One region of the Neobacillus sp. C211 genome, then DNA from elsewhere that is predicted to be linked to it. Evidence: riboswitches for the same ligand, from Rfam matches in the RefSeq annotation. Region 1 holds a riboswitch; the other holds the start of a gene.

Region 1 (8,052 bases):
TACTTGATAGTCTTCTTCAACGATAGGAGAAATACCCCTTACATTGATTCGGTCGTGGAATAATTCGTACTCTTGATTAAATAATACAGTCGTAACAAGATATGGCTGGGAATTCCTATTCCTTGGAGCCAATATCGATGCCATTTCGACTGCTGCTCGATTTGGAATCGATGAGGACTTCGCCGTTGATTACCACGCGGACAATAAAGGAACGCAATTAAATTATGAATCGGTAATAGTAGAAACTACTCCATTCAAGAAAAAGAGGGAATTGATGATGTCGATTGCACTAGACCAGGAAAAAGTGAATGAATTGGTTGATCGCTTTTATGAAAAGCTGCTAAAGGATTCTTACTATGTTAACATGTTTAATGAAAGAAACACGGATATAGAGCTGCTGAAAAATCGGCAAAGAGTTTTTATAAATCGCTTAGTTTCAGAGGAATCTACTCAGGAACATGGTGAGCAAGTATCACAGGTTAAAGAAAGACACCCATTTCAAATAGCTCCAGAAAGGGCCTCAGCATGGTTCGGCAAATTAAAAGAGACGATGGATGAAATGGACCTTGATGTTAATGTAAAGGAACATCTTAAAGAGAAAGTAGACTTTTTGTTAAATAAGATTATTAAATGAGTCCCATAGGATGTGGCACTTCCCGAGGTTGTAGATTCTTCTCGAAGTTAAGTGGTTCGGGAGAGAGTTGTTAAAAAATTATATGAAAAGTGTCAGTTTCTTTTGAGAACTGGCACTTTTTTACATTATTGACTTAGTAAAAGGCAAATGATGATGAATTACCTTTTTAATTTACTCTAGATAGTTTTAAAGTTTTACAGTAAATACCTCATCTTGGGAAGTTAGTAGATTATGTTACTATAAAAATAAACTTAATAAAATTCGAAAGAAAGGCTGTTTTTATGAAAAAGAAACTAATTTATAGTGGAGTTGGAATTTTGTTAGTGTTCCTTTTATTACTTGGAACCTATAAGTTAATGAATTCTAGAACCTTCCAGTTATTTGGTCGATTAGCCGACCAGGTGGAGACCAATCAAAAGGTAGTCGCATTGACCTTTGATGATGGACCAACAAAAAATGTAGAAAAAATTCTACCCTTGTTAAAACAATACAATGTAAAAGCGACATTTTTTTTAATCGGTAATGAAATTGAAAAAAATCCTGAAAAAGCTAAAAAAATTGTAAGTGCAGGGCATCAAATTGGAAATCATACATATTCCCATCAGCGGATGGTTTTTAAATCACCTTCATATATAAAGAAGGAAATTGAAAAAACCGACGAACTAATTCGTGAATCCGGGTATAAAGGTAAAATTGATTTCCGACCTCCGAATGGAAAAAAACTCGTAGGCTTGCCTTATTATTTATATAAGAATAATAGAGATACGATCACTTGGAGTCTTGAACCAGATACTTACTACACTTCTGCCACTGACAAAGTGAGTTATGTGAAAAAGAATGTAAAACCTGGTTCTATTATCTTGATTCACCCCATGTATGATGGTACTGGCGAAGAACTAAATACTATTAAAGGAATATTGCAATCATTATCAAACGAGGGATATAAATTCATTACAGTTAATGAACTATTGAAATTGAAGAAGTAAAAGTCAGGATGTTATTTTCAGACATTCCTTGGAATAGCCCATTACGCAATATAAAACGTTGAAGCCCAGAGTGATGAAGGGTTGTTATATATAATGTTTAAATTTCCACGTATAAGCTAAAGATAATGCTATTCAAGGAACATTTAGGAAATCACTATATTTTCATACTTTGGTTCGTGGTTTCAGCTACTGGTAATTGGGCATATAAAGGTGGTTAATATGTGGAATTCTATTGTTTCCTATCTTCCAGACTGGAAAGTTTTTATACAAGCTTTTATCGTGTTTTTGATTCCTTACATGATCTTCAGATTTTTTAATTGGATTCGCAAGGAAGAGTGATGAAAATGAGAGAACGGAAATTAAAGGTTAGAAAAAAAGAAAAACAAACTAACAAAATTGAAGATCAACAGGAATCTAAGCCTCAAGGCTCAAATCATCTGTTTACAGATGATTTGACTTTAAACTTAGAATTAGTTAGACAAGAAATCGGTCATAACTGGGATGTGCACTTTCGAGAGTTTAATATTGGGCGTACCGGCATTCGAGCATCCATTATTTTTGTGGATGGATTATCAGATAAAGATCTGATTAATAAACATATTATGACATCATTGATGGTTGATTTCACAACAGAATATAAACAGGAGCTATCCTTTGTGAAGGGAAGCAATTTAAACAAATTTGTAAAAAATCATGTGCTGCCTATTAGTGAAGTTGAAGAGATTGGTTCTATTAAAGAGTTAGTATCAAAAGTATTAACAGGTTCTACCGCGCTTTTAATTGATGGATCATTATATGCGCTAATCCTTGGTACAACAAAATTAAAAACAAGGACGATTGAAGAGCCAGTATCAGAGGCATTAGTCAGAGGTCCACGGGTCGGTTTCACTGAATCATTAAGTGATAATACATCTTTTTTGAGAGGGAATGGTGAAATTGAAAATTTATCGTTAGTAAAATTTCAAGTGGGAAAGCGTTCAAAAAAAGACTTAGTCGTCGCTTACATAAAAGAAATTGTGGATCCTGAATTAGTACAAGAGGTAGAAAAGCGAATTAAGAAAATTGATCTTGATAATGTGCCAGAATCAGGTTATGTAGAGCAGCTTATCGAAGATAATTATCTTAGTCCTTTTCCACAGGTACAAAGTACAGAGCGTCCTGATCGTGTGATTGCTGCCTTGATGGAAGGTCGGGTATCCATTTTACTAGATGGGACGCCTTTCGCTTTGATCGTTCCGGTTACCTTTAGTATGATGTTACAATCACCAGAAGACTATTATGAAAGGTGGATTCCTGGCACGTTCATCCGTTTACTTCGTTATCTAGCAGCTATCCTGGCTCTTTTTACACCGGCTTTGTATATTGCATTCCTCTCATTTCATCCAGGATTGATTCCTACTAAGTTAGCCATTTCCATTATAGGGGCGAGGTCCAGTGTTCCATTTCCTGCACTTATCGAAGCATTATTTATGGAAATATCGATCGAAATTTTAAGGGAAGCTGGACTTCGGTTACCAAAGCCAATTGGTCCTGCAATGGGAATTGTCGGTGGGTTAATCATTGGTGAAGCGGCTGTACAGGCAGGGATTGTTAGCCCCATTTTGGTGATAGTAGTGGCGTTAACTGCGATCTCATCTTTTGCCAATCCTCAATATAGTGTAGGGATTACATTGCGTATTCTTCGCTTCGTAGCCATGCTTTGTGCTGCCATACTTGGATTATATGGAGTCATTCTATTTTTCCTTTTCATGACAAGCCATTTAGTGAAACTAAAAAGTTTTGGCGTGTCTTATATGAGTCCAGCCGTTCCTTATCGTTTAAGTGAATGGAAAGATTTGATGGTTCGCATGCCCCTTATGATGATGAAACGTCGTCCAAAGATGATGCATACGAAAAATCCTATACGTAAAGGATAACCTATTGTGAAAGGAACATGAAAGGATGATTGTCAGTCCAAAAGATCGAATTACCACGGCACAAGCAGCTGTTATCATCAGCAACTTTATACTTGGTTCAGGAATCCTCACACTGCCCAGAACAGCTGCAGAGAAGGTGAATACACCAGATGTATGGATAAGTGTTATTTTAGGCGGGCTGATCGCGATAATCGCAGGGGTGATCATGGTCAAATTATGCCAACAGTTTCCCCAAAAAACAATTTATCAATACAGCCGTGAAATTGTAGGAAAATGGGTGGGCGGGTTACTTAGTTTACTTATAGTATGTTATTTTCTTTTAACTTCCGGGTTTCAACTCCGTTCAATGGCGGAAGTAATAAGGTATTTTTTGCTGGAAGGTACCCCTCTCTGGGCAATTATGATGCCATTTATGTGGATAGGTCTTTATCTGATCATAGGTGGTATCAACCCGATTGCCCGCCTGTTTGAAATTGTATTACCTATTGCGATTTTCCTTTTTTTGCTAGTAGCCCTTATGAGCTTAAAAATATTTGAGATCGATAATTTACGCCCGGTAATAGGGACTGGTTTCATCCCTGTGCTAAAAGGAGTAAAGGCGACGACTCTCGCATTTACAGGTCCTGAAATCCTGCTGGTCATCATGGCGTTTATGCAACAGCCGAACAAAGCAATCAAAATGGTTCTAGTTGGAATTTCCGTTCCATTATTTTTTTATGTGATAACAGTTGTGATGGTCATTGGAGCGTTATCCGTCGATGAAGTGGTCACGAGGACATGGCCAACACTTGATTTGATACGAAGTTTTGAGATAACCGGTTTGATTTTTGAACGGTTTGATTCTTTGTTGCTGGTGGTATGGATTATGCAAATGTTTACTACCTTTACCATCAGCTACTACGCAGCTGCTTTAGGGCTGGCTCAACTTTCGAAAAAGAACATTAGTTCAGTTATGTATGGTTTACTTCCGCTTATTTACGTCATTTCCATCACCCCAAAAAATATCAATGATCTATTTAAACTTGGGGATATCATTGGCAATATTGCATTGTTTTTATTTGGTTTACTACCACTTCTCCTTCTTATTATCGCGAGATGGAAAGGAAGAAAACAATGAAGTTACCTCATAACAATATACGATTTATCTTGGCTTCACTGTCTGTCCTTTTACTCTTTTCTCTTACAGGCTGTTGGAGCAGTCATGAAATTGAAGAGCTAAGCTTAGGTGTAGGGGTGGCATTCGATATAGGGAAGAAGTCAACCATAGAGAAAAAGATAAACGAACAAGATGAAGGCTATTCCAAAAAAGATCAGATTACTACAACTTATCAACTTATTACCTCACAATTAGCAAGTTCAATGAGTAAAGAAGGGGGATCGCAACAACAATCTTATGTTAATATTTCTGAAACGGGAGATTCCATCCTTCAAGAGGTTCGTGAATTATCATTAAGAACGGATCTTCCTTTTAATGCCAGTCACATGAAAGTCATTGTAATCGGTGATAGACTTGCACGATCGTATAGTTTAGATCGATTACTTGATCAATATCTTCGGGATAATGATTTTAGACCAAGCTGCCTTATGTTTATTAGTAAAGGGAGAGCTAGCAATACCCTAGTATCAAAGAAAGCAGGAGAAGTTCCAGCATTTCGTCTGTTTGGAATGGTAGATAATGCCTTTCGAACGACAAGAATTTTGCCTCCTATCTCGATTATTAAATTAGACGGTAAGCTGAAATCAGGATCCAGTTTTCTTTTGCAAAATGTCATTTCGGAAAATGGTGAAGTGAAATTTGCAGGAGCTGCCGTGATAAAAGGAAAGACAAAAAAACTGCGTGGTTTTTTAAATGAAGAGGAATTGGATGGGATAACATGGATAACAGGCAAGGGGAAAGGCGGTTTGGTGAAAAGTTTTGATAAACAGACTAGTGGGCTAATCGTATATGAGATAGATTCTATGAAAAGTAAAATCACCTCTCATGTTAAGGGAAACAATATCTCTTTTGATGTAAACATCGAATCAGAAGGGAGATTATCTGAGAATTGGGTGGTTTCAGGAAACTCTTTTGATAATACATTTCTAAAAAGGGCAGAAGAATCTACCGAAAAAGAAGTAAAACGATTAGTTGATCATACGATTAAAAAAACGCAAAAGGAATATCGAGTAGACGTTGCTGGCTTTGGAACCCGTTTAAGAATTGAGCATCCGAAAGTATGGGAAAAGGTCAAAAAAGATTGGGATAAAACATTCAGTGAGGTTCCAATTTACTACAACGTAAAAATAACAATCAAAGATTATGGAGCGTCAGGTCACAAGTAAGCCTTCTTTTTTAGGGTACGAAAAAAGAATTATACTTCTTAAAACCCAAGCAAGAAGAGATCTAAACTTTCTCACTTCACAATCTAATTATAATATCTAAACAATACTATATCACTTTAAATAATATTATGTATTTCATTTTAACCGATACTCATATATAATATTGTTAATTGAATATAAATAACTAGGGGTGCCCAATAAGTTGGGCTGAGAAAGAAACACGATGAAGTTTCTTGACTCTTGGGACCTGATCTGGATCATACCAGCGTGGGGAAGTTAGAATAGACAGTCTTCAATGCACCTATACTTCTGCATACATATTAGCCGGGTCCAACCATTTATGGGCCCGGCTTTTTGATGTACTTTTATACGCTTTTCCACTTGTTATGTTCTGTATCTCGTCCTTTATATTCAAAAAAAGGAGAGATTTATTATGTCAAAGACTTCATTAAACGAACAAAACATTTCCATCATGTCTAGTTTTCCAGGCAGTAAAAAAGTATATGTAACAGGTTCGAGACCGGACATTAAAGTACCAATGCGTGAAATTGAGTTAAGCCCGACAACAGGTGCGTTTGGAGAAGAGGAAAACCTTCCAGTTCGCGTCTATGATACAAGCGGTCCTTATACGGATCTAAATTATTCTGTTGATATTACAAAAGGTCTTCCTGCCATTCGAAGCACATGGATTCATGAACGAGCAGATGTTGAGGAATATGAAGGTCGAGAAATTAAACCTGAAGATAATGGGTATAACGATCAAAATGATCCTCGTGCCAATCATAATGTGTTTCCTGGTTTAAAGCGCAAACCATTACGTGCAAAAAAAGGGAAAAATGTCACACAGCTTCATTATGCTAAAAAGGGAATTATTACTCCTGAAATGGAGTTTATCGCCATAAGGGAAAATATGAAACCTGAATTTGTGCGTGATGAAGTGGCAAAAGGTCGAGCGATTATTCCTTCTAATATCAATCATCCAGAGTCAGAACCTATGATAATAGGACGTAATTTTCATGTTAAAATTAACGCGAATATTGGCAACTCGGCTGTTTCATCCTCCATCGAACAAGAGGTTGAAAAAATGACATGGGCCTCGCGCTGGGGTGCCGATAATATTATGGATCTATCAACAGGTAAAAACATTCATACAACAAGGGAATGGATTGTTCGAAACTCAGCAGTTCCTATCGGCACCGTCCCCATTTATCAAGCACTTGAAAAAGTAAATGGTGTTGCTGAAGATCTTACATGGGAGGTTTACCGTGATACCTTGATTGAACAAGCGGAGCAAGGTGTTGATTACTTCACCATTCATGCTGGTGTTCTTTTACGATATGTTCCATTAACGGCAAAACGGTTAACAGGTATTGTATCCCGCGGTGGATCAATCATGGCACAATGGTGTTTACACCACCATAAAGAAAGCTTTTTATATACTCACTTTGAAGAAATCTGCGAAATAATGAAGTCTTATGATGTTGCATTCTCTTTAGGGGATGGTTTACGTCCTGGATCTATTGCAGATGCCAATGATGAAGCGCAGTTTGCAGAATTAGAGACTCTTGGAGAGCTAACAAAAATTGCTTGGGAACATGATGTTCAGGTAATGGTTGAAGGACCTGGACACGTACCTATGCACTTGATTAAAGAAAATATGGATAAACAACTAGAAGTGTGTCAGGAAGCACCATTCTACACACTTGGACCTCTTACGACTGATATAGCACCTGGTTATGATCACATTACATCTGCTATTGGGGCAGCAATGATTGGTTGGAATGGTACAGCTATGCTTTGTTATGTAACTCCTAAAGAACATTTAGGTTTACCGAATAGAGAGGATGTTCGTGTAGGGGTTATTACTTACAAAATTGCCGCCCATGCTGCTGATTTGGCAAAAGGACATCCAGGAGCCCAAAAAAGAGATGATGCCTTATCAAAAGCTCGTTTTGAATTCCGTTGGAGAGATCAGTTTAATTTATCTTTAGATCCTGAACGAGCGATAGAATATCATGATGAAACTTTACCTGCGGAAGGTGCAAAAACAGCACATTTCTGTTCAATGTGTGGACCAAAATTTTGTAGCATGAGAATCTCTCAAGATATTCGTAATTATGCGAAAGAAAACAAACTTGATACGAAGGAAGCTATTGAAACAGGTATGAAGGAAAAAGCTAAGGAGTTTAAGCAA
Region 2 (8,052 bases), on a different contig from region 1:
TGGAATTGGAGAAATACGCTCAAAAAAAGGGATATACGATATTCTTATGTAATTCTATGAACGATAGCGGGATGGAGTCCGTTTACCTAAAGGTTCTCTCGGAACGCCAGGTCGAAGGGATCATCATGATGGGCGGCCGGATTAACAAATCGTTAACGGATGCGGAAGAGGCCTCTGAGGTGCAGGAGGTTATGAAAAAGATCCCTATTTTGATGATCAACGGAGAGATGGCCGGTGTCGATTGTTATAAAGTGAAATCCGATGAGCTGTTGGGTATGAAGATGATTGTCGAGCATTTAATCGAAATGGGGCACAAAAAAATTGGCTTGCTGGGAGGAAAGCAGGGGATCACTTCTACCGATATAAAAGTAGAAGGATTCAGGCAGCTCCTGATGGAAAATGGTCTGGTTTATCATCCTGAATGGCATATATACAGCGGTTTTTCAGTAGGAAGCGGTCAAAAGGCGATGAACAAGCTACTGGGAAACAAGGCAATGCCTACGGCCATTATTTGTATAAATGATATGATTGCCTCCGGAGCTTTAGTTGCGTGCAATCATCAAAATATCGACCCCAAGAAATTTGCCTTTGTAGGCTATGATGATTCGTTTGTCGCAGATATCTTGACGCCGAGCCTTACTTCCATAAACCATGATTACGAAAAACTTGGAACGGTGGCACTAGATTTAATTATTAACGCAAAAAATGAGCAAGAAGCACCGGAAGTTACAAAAGAAGTAACCATTGAACCCTTTCTCACCAAGAGGAACTCCACTGATTGGTGACTACCACGCTGCTGGCAGGAAGAATTATGCTGGTGACTTCGTAAATACTTCAAGTCATTGACTCTAAAAATGTCGACAAATAGGTGAAAAAATTGAAAAAATGGTTTATAATCATTTAGTCATTTAAAATTATATAGTTCGCATTTTGCGAAAGTGGTTCTAGCCCCCCACATTAAAAAAACTAAGATGAAGCAGCACTTCTATCTTGGGGTGCTGTTTTTTTCTATTTGAAAGGAAGTATTTGATATACATGTTGAAAAATGAAAAGGCAATTGTTGTGTTTAGTGGTGGACAAGACAGCACCACTTGTTTATTTTGGGCATTAAAGCAATTTAAAGAAGTAGAAGTAGTTACGTTTGATTACAATCAACGGCATAGTTTAGAAATTGAATGTGCCAAAAATATAGCCAATGAACTTGGCGTGAAACATCATATTTTAGATATGTCGTTATTAAATCAACTAGCCCCTAATGCGTTAACACGTTCAGATATTGAGGTGACTGATGGCGGCGAAGGGGAACTTCCGTCGACATTTGTGCCAGGCCGTAATCTGTTATTCCTAACCTTCGCAGGGGTTTTAGCACGTCAGATCGGTGCCAAGCATTTAGTCACTGGTGTTTGCGAAACAGATTTCAGCGGATACCCAGATTGTCGTGATATTTTTATCAAATCACTGAATGTCACTTTAAATCTATCGATGGATGATAATTTTGTCATTCATACGCCATTAATGTGGTTAAACAAAGCAGAAACATGGGCCATGGCAGATGAATTAGGTGCGTTTGAATTTGTTCGTGAAAAAACATTAACTTGCTATAATGGTGTGATTTCGGATGGATGTGGAGAGTGTCCAGCTTGCGTCTTAAGAAAAAGAGGGCTCGATGACTTTCTTAATGGGAGGTTTTAAACGATGGGTTTTAGAATCGTTGATAAACTTCAGAAGATAAATGAGGACATTCAACCTCATCAATTAAAATATCATTCAAAGCGTGTACTAGTGAGCAAGGAATTTACCTTTGATGCTTCACACCACTTGCATTGCTATGAAGGGAAATGCAAGAATTTGCACGGCCATACGTACAGAGTTATTTTTGGATTAAGTGGTTTTGTTGATGAACGCGGCTTAATGATCGACTTTGGCGATATTAAAGACATTTGGAAAAATGAAATCGAAATCTATCTTGATCATCAATACCTAAACGAAACCCTTCCATCGATGAATACAACAGCCGAAAACATGGTTGTCTGGATATATGAGAAAATGAAAGAAGCCTTAGCAAAAGAAGATCGTAGGGACCAATATCATGGAGCAAGAGTGGAATTTGTCCGTCTGTTTGAAACTCCAACAAGCTACGCAGAAGCGAGAAGGGAGTGGATGGAGGAATGAGTAAGATTCCTGTATTAGAAATTTTTGGCCCTACCATCCAAGGAGAGGGCATGGTCATTGGTCAAAAAACGATGTTTGTTCGGACGGCCGGCTGTGATTATTCATGCAGCTGGTGTGATTCTGCATTTACATGGGATGGCAGTGCCAAGGAGGATATTCAGCAAATGACCGCTGAAGAAATTTGGGATGAATTGAAAAGAGTCGGTGGGGACAATTTCTCGTTTGTGACGATCTCAGGGGGAAATCCGGCGCTGTTGAAAAACTTAGATGTGTTTATTGATTTATTAAAAGAAAAAGACATCAAAATTGGTATTGAAACACAAGGAAGCATATGGCAGGACTGGTTCTTAAACGTCAATGAACTGACCATTTCACCTAAGCCGCCGAGCTCCAACATGGTAACCAATTTTGAAATATTAGATTCTATTTTTCAAAATTTAAACGACAATGATTTTAAACATAAAGTAAGTCTAAAAGTAGTTATCTTTGATGAAACCGATCTTGAGTATGCGAAAAAGGTTCATAGCCGCTATGCGGATATTCCTTTTTATCTCCAGGTTGGGAACGATGATATTACGAATTTCAATAATAATGAATTGCTTCAAAAACTACTGTTGAAATATGAGTGGTTAGTCAATTGTGTGGTCGCTGACACTCAATTGAATGATGTAAAAGTATTACCACAATTACATGCGCTTCTTTGGGGAAATAAGCGGGGCGTGTAAGGACAGGGACCATGGAGGACCATGGGGACAGTTCTACTGGCTTTCTGGGACAAGGAAAGAGATTAAAAAAGGCCAAAAGAACCGTCCCTGTGGGCATGTGGGCATTGAATAGATGAAGCTTATTGAATTTTTCTTAAGCCCTTCCTATCATGAATCTCTCGAATACCTTCCTCGCAAACCCCGTAAGAACGCCAAGAACAAGTTTCACAGACAACTTGAATATCGGCGGGGATGACATGTTTTAGGATGCGGGACTCTATTTCCTCCCATCTAAGAATTTGTCCGATTTTAAGGTTCATTTTGTCTAAAATAACGGCATCTCTTTCATCGATCTGGTCGTCTTGGCAATGGTATTCACCTGAATTAGGGAACTTTTCACACAACTGATCTGGTCCCTTTACAAGCAGAATCAACGTTTTTGGGTTGTTTCTCAAGGTTTGATGCAAAAGCGTCATATTTTCCACGTATTCTTGGGAATAGCCCATTCCCCGATACCCTAGAAGGCAAAAAAGATGATGTCCTCGTAGCTTATACATTATTCTCCCCCTGTTTGTTTACTCCATTTAGATTTTAAAAGTAAACTATAATTGTAATTTAGTTAACATCTATAGGGTTTATTCTACCATAAATAAGAAAAACATTTGACATTTCTACCCGAAGTGTTAACATTATTCTTGCAGGGAAATCATTACATGAAAATTACATAAATGACGCAAATCCGCTAGAGGTGCCTTTTTAAAGGGCTGAGATTGAAGTACGACTTCGGGACTCTATGAACCTGATCTGGGTAATACCAGCGTAGGGAAGTGGAAAACGGGATATTTGAAGAACGTATGTTTCTATTTCGAATTTTCGACCACTTTCTTACTTAAAGAAAGTGGTTTTTTGTTTTTCACTTTAGGCCTTCGATCTTCGGAATCTGCTTAAAAGGGGGGAACGGGTATTTCAACTAGTATAAAAGATAAAGAGATACATATTATCTCCAATGGGAAAATGCCAATTGAACAGTTATGTGAAATTGTAAGCGAAATTCATCCATATATAACCGCGATTCATTTGCGGGAAAAACAAAAAACAGCCAAGGAACTTTTCCAGGCCGTCCAACGGTTAACAAATGAAAACATCCCACTATCAAAGATTATCATTAATGACCGAGTCGATGTTGCCTGCGTTACAAGGGCTAGAGGAGTTCAATTAGCCTTCCATAGTTTAGATACTGCGCTTGTGAAAGAAAACTTTCCTCAGTTTTTGCTCGGGAACTCCATCCACTCCTACGAGGAAGGACAACAAGCAAAAGAGAATGGTGCTGATTACGTGCTATTTGGCCATGTCTTTCCTTCGCAATCAAAACCGGGTAAGACCCCAAAAGGACTAAGGGAATTAGCAAGGCTCACCCAATTAGACATCCCGGTAATAGCCATCGGCGGGATCACACCTGAAAATACGGGGCAGGTACTTCAAGCAGGATCAAAAGGAATCGCAGTTATGTCAGGAGTTTTAGATGCTCCCGATCCACTAGCAGCAGTTAAGGCTTACCTAAATGTATTAAATGGAGATGAACAAAGTGGAAAATTCATTTGATGTGGCCATTATCGGTGGCGGAATTATCGGGTCCTCGATTGCCTATCAGCTTGCAAAAAGGGGAAGAAAAGTCGTCGTGATTGAGAAGGGACGAGTGGCTTGCCAAGCGTCCAGTGCGGCTGCCGGAATGCTGGCAGCACAAGCAGAGCTGGAACAAGACGGTCCCTTATTCCAGCTGGCTTTAAAAAGTCAAGCGATGTTTTCAACGCTCGCAAGTGAGTTATTTGAATATACAGGAATTGATATTGAGTATGTGAATAAAGGCATGGTGAAAATTGCCGAAACCGAAGAAATAGCACTCGAGGTAAAAAAACAGGTCTCCTTTCAAAAAAAATGGGATCCAACCATTACCTGGCTCGATGCAACAGAAGTACGTGTGCTGGAACCATCTCTTTCACCAAGTGTAGCTGGAGGGATGTATCTTCCCCGTGATGGGCATGTGCAACCAGCGAAGTTAACAAAAGCCTTTGCTAAATCCGCGGAACATTTTGGTGCCAAAATATGTGAAGAGACGGAGGTTCTTTCTTTTGTCTATGAAAACGGTCAAGTTAAAGGGGTAAACACCAGCAACGGCGTCATCCATTGTGAACAGGTGGTTGTTGCCACTGGAGCTTGGGCGGCGAAATTAATGCAAGAATCAGGAATCGATATTCCTGTGTATCCGGTTAAAGGAGAATGCTTTTCGATTAGAACAGAAAGGCCGATCATTAACTCGACCATTTTTTCCGACAAACGTTGTTATTTAGTACCCAAACAAAATGGGGAAATTTATATAGGTGCGACTGTGATTGAAAATACCTTTGATACCAAGGTAACTCCTGAAGGGATTGCTACATTGATAGAAAGAGCGACTCAATTAGTTCCACAGATTAAGGAGGCAGCATGGGAGCGAGTATGGGCTGGAGTCAGACCGCAGACAGGCGATGGAATCCCTTATATGGGCGAGCATCCAAGCTGGCGTGGGTTGTTCGTGGCAGCAGGCCATTTTCGAAATGGAATTTTATTAAGCCCGATTACAGGGGAACTAGTTGCGGACCTAGTGTCAGGTAGCTTACTAGATCAGGAACTACTCTCTGCTTTTCACCTAGAACGGCACAAAGAAACGGTTAGTTAGGAGGTATACCATGAAGGTAGTAGTTAATGGCGAGTGGATCCAATTACCCGACCATATCGTATCTGTTTCAGATGTTCTCAAACATCATGACATCCAAGATAAGGTCGTTGTTGTGGAAGTGAACGGTGAAATATTAACCAGGTTAGAGCACCAAAGTACGAGAATATCAGATAAAGATCGAATCGAAATAGTCCATTTTGTAGGAGGCGGTTGACATGTTAAAAATAGGTTCTTTATCCTTTCAATCTCGTTTGTTACTAGGTACGGGAAAGTATCCAAGCTTTGAAATCCAAAAGGCAGCAGTGGAAGTGTCGAAAGCAGAAATCCTCACGTTTGCGGTGAGACGAATGAATATTTTTGAACCAAGCCAGCCGAATTTTTTAGAACAGCTCGACACTCAAAAATATAAGCTTCTGCCTAATACTGCTGGAGCAAAAACAGCCGCAGAGGCGGTCCGGATCGCAAAACTAGCGAAAGCTTCAGGACTATGCGATATGATTAAAGTGGAAGTGATTGGCTGTGATCGCACCTTGCTTCCTGACCCGATTGAAACCCTTAAAGCAACGGAAGAATTAGTGAAGGAAGGATTTATTGTCCTCCCCTATACATCCGATGACGTGGTTTTAGCTCGAAAGCTCCAAGAAGTGGGCTGTCATGCGGTCATGCCTGGGGCCTCGCCCATTGGATCCGGTCAAGGGATCATCAATCCTGTTAATCTAGGCTTTATTATCGAGCAAGCGGTCGTACCTGTGATTGTGGATGCTGGTATTGGCTCCCCAGCTGATGCAGCATTGGCGATGGAATTAGGTGCTGATGGGGTGTTATTAAATACGGCTGTTTCAGCAGCAAACGATCCGGTCAAAATGGCTCGAGCCATGAGTTTAGCGATCGAAGCGGGACGATTAGGCTTTGAAGCCGGCCGAATCGAGAAAAAGAGATATGCGACAGCCAGCAGTCCCAAGGAAGGAATGAGTATCGGGTGAATCGCTACTCACGACAAGAACTATTTTCACCGATTGGGAAAGACGGACAGCAGCTAATTTCCATGAAACATGTACTTATCATCGGAATGGGAGCACTCGGTTCAGGAAGTGCCGAAGCCCTTGTCCGTGCTGGAGTAGGGAAACTAACCATTGTGGATCGGGATTATGTCGAATGGTCGAATTTACAGCGACAGCAGCTCTATGCTGAAGAAGATGCCAAAAACCGAATTCCCAAAGTCATCGCAGCCAAAAACCGCTTAACAGCGATTAACTCTTCGGTGCTGATTGAGGCAATCATTGGTGATGCCTCCGTCACCGAGCTTCTTGACTGGGCTCAAAATGTGGATCTGATGATTGATGCAACCGATAATTTCGAAACAAGAATGATCATGAATGATGTAGCACAAAAGGTGGGCATCCCTTGGATTTACGGGGCATGCGTGGGAAGCTACGGCATATCCTACACGATTATTCCAGAAAAAACACCTTGCCTTGCTTGCTTACTTGAAACCGTTCCGCTAGGCGGATTAACCTGTGACACAGCTGGAATTATTAGTCCAGCTGTAAACATGGTCGTTGCGTATCAAATAAGTGAAGCCTTGAAAATTTTGGTTGGCGATCTGGATTCTCTTCGGAGCAAACTCGTGTCTTTTGACTTGTGGAAAAATCAACATAGTACGATCAAGGTAGATAAATTGAAAAAAGAAGATTGTCCAACCTGTGGGAAAGAACGTTCCTTCCCCTATTTAGCTTTTGAAAATCAAACCAAGACAGCTGTCCTCTGTGGAAGAGATTCTGTTCAGATACGTCCTGCGCTTCCCGCCTTGCGTGACTTAGTAGCGTTAGAAAAATTATTGGCAAATCAAGGGGGAACAGTACAGAGAAATCCGTATCTATTATCATATACAGCGGATCCGCACCGATTAGTCATTTTTAAAGACGGAAGGGTGTTAGTCCACGGAACCAAGGATATTTCCGAAGCAAAGGCACTATACCATCGATACTTAGGGTAATGAAAACCATTGGAGAAGAAGTCTTTCCATGAAATGTTACCAAAATTATGATAAACTTGATAATTATGGAATGGAGTGATTAATGATGGATAAATCAATTCCAGAAATTACACTTAATGATGGGCTTACTTTGCCAGTAATCGGTTTGGGTACATATAAGCTAAGAGGGAATGATGGTGTTCATTCGATCTTAAGTGCAATTGATATGGGATATAGACTAATAGATGCTGCTTATAATTATGAAAATGAAGGCACGGTTGGGGAGGCTATTAGACGCAGTTCTGTTCCAAGAGTAAAATTAAAGATTACATCGAAACTGCCCGGTCGCTATCAAACCTATGGCAGGGCGGTTGCGACCATTCAAGAATCGTTATTTCGAGCAAATCTAGATTATTATGATTTATATCTCATTCATTGGCCAAATCCTAAACAGGATATATATTTGGAAGCTTGGGAAGCATTAA

Evidence for each region. Region 1 has a riboswitch for thiamine pyrophosphate ahead of thiC (phosphomethylpyrimidine synthase ThiC). Riboswitches for the same ligand answer to the same signal wherever they lie in the genome.
Region 2: it holds a riboswitch for thiamine pyrophosphate, as region 1 does, so the genes downstream of both, ACSU6B_RS03700 (thiamine phosphate synthase) here and thiC (phosphomethylpyrimidine synthase ThiC) in region 1, are expected to answer to the same signal.

What each region holds. Positions count from the first base shown of each region.
Region 1 is NZ_JBPXRO010000011.1:119,783-127,834, forward strand. Features, by position in the region: gene ACSU6B_RS12555 (hypothetical protein) at 1-144, opposite strand, end outside; gene ACSU6B_RS12560 (protoglobin domain-containing protein) at 275-634, shown strand; gene ACSU6B_RS12565 (polysaccharide deacetylase family protein) at 916-1,620, shown strand; gene ACSU6B_RS12570 (spore germination protein) at 1,965-3,536, shown strand; gene ACSU6B_RS12575 (spore germination protein) at 3,562-4,653, shown strand; gene ACSU6B_RS12580 (Ger(x)C family spore germination protein) at 4,650-5,858, shown strand; TPP riboswitch at 6,035-6,149, shown strand; gene thiC (phosphomethylpyrimidine synthase ThiC) at 6,292-8,052, shown strand, end outside.
Region 2 is NZ_JBPXRO010000003.1:25,297-33,348, reverse strand. Features, by position in the region: gene ACSU6B_RS03725 (LacI family DNA-binding transcriptional regulator) at 1-785, shown strand, start outside; gene queC (7-cyano-7-deazaguanine synthase QueC) at 1,039-1,692, shown strand; gene queD (6-carboxytetrahydropterin synthase QueD) at 1,696-2,172, shown strand; gene queE (7-carboxy-7-deazaguanine synthase QueE) at 2,169-2,897, shown strand; gene ACSU6B_RS03705 (DUF1284 domain-containing protein) at 3,017-3,433, opposite strand; TPP riboswitch at 3,611-3,719, shown strand; gene ACSU6B_RS03700 (thiamine phosphate synthase) at 3,840-4,478, shown strand; gene thiO (glycine oxidase ThiO) at 4,462-5,592, shown strand; gene thiS (sulfur carrier protein ThiS) at 5,603-5,806, shown strand; gene ACSU6B_RS03685 (thiazole synthase) at 5,808-6,575, shown strand; gene ACSU6B_RS03680 (thiazole biosynthesis adenylyltransferase ThiF) at 6,572-7,588, shown strand; gene ACSU6B_RS03675 (aldo/keto reductase) at 7,674-8,052, shown strand, end outside.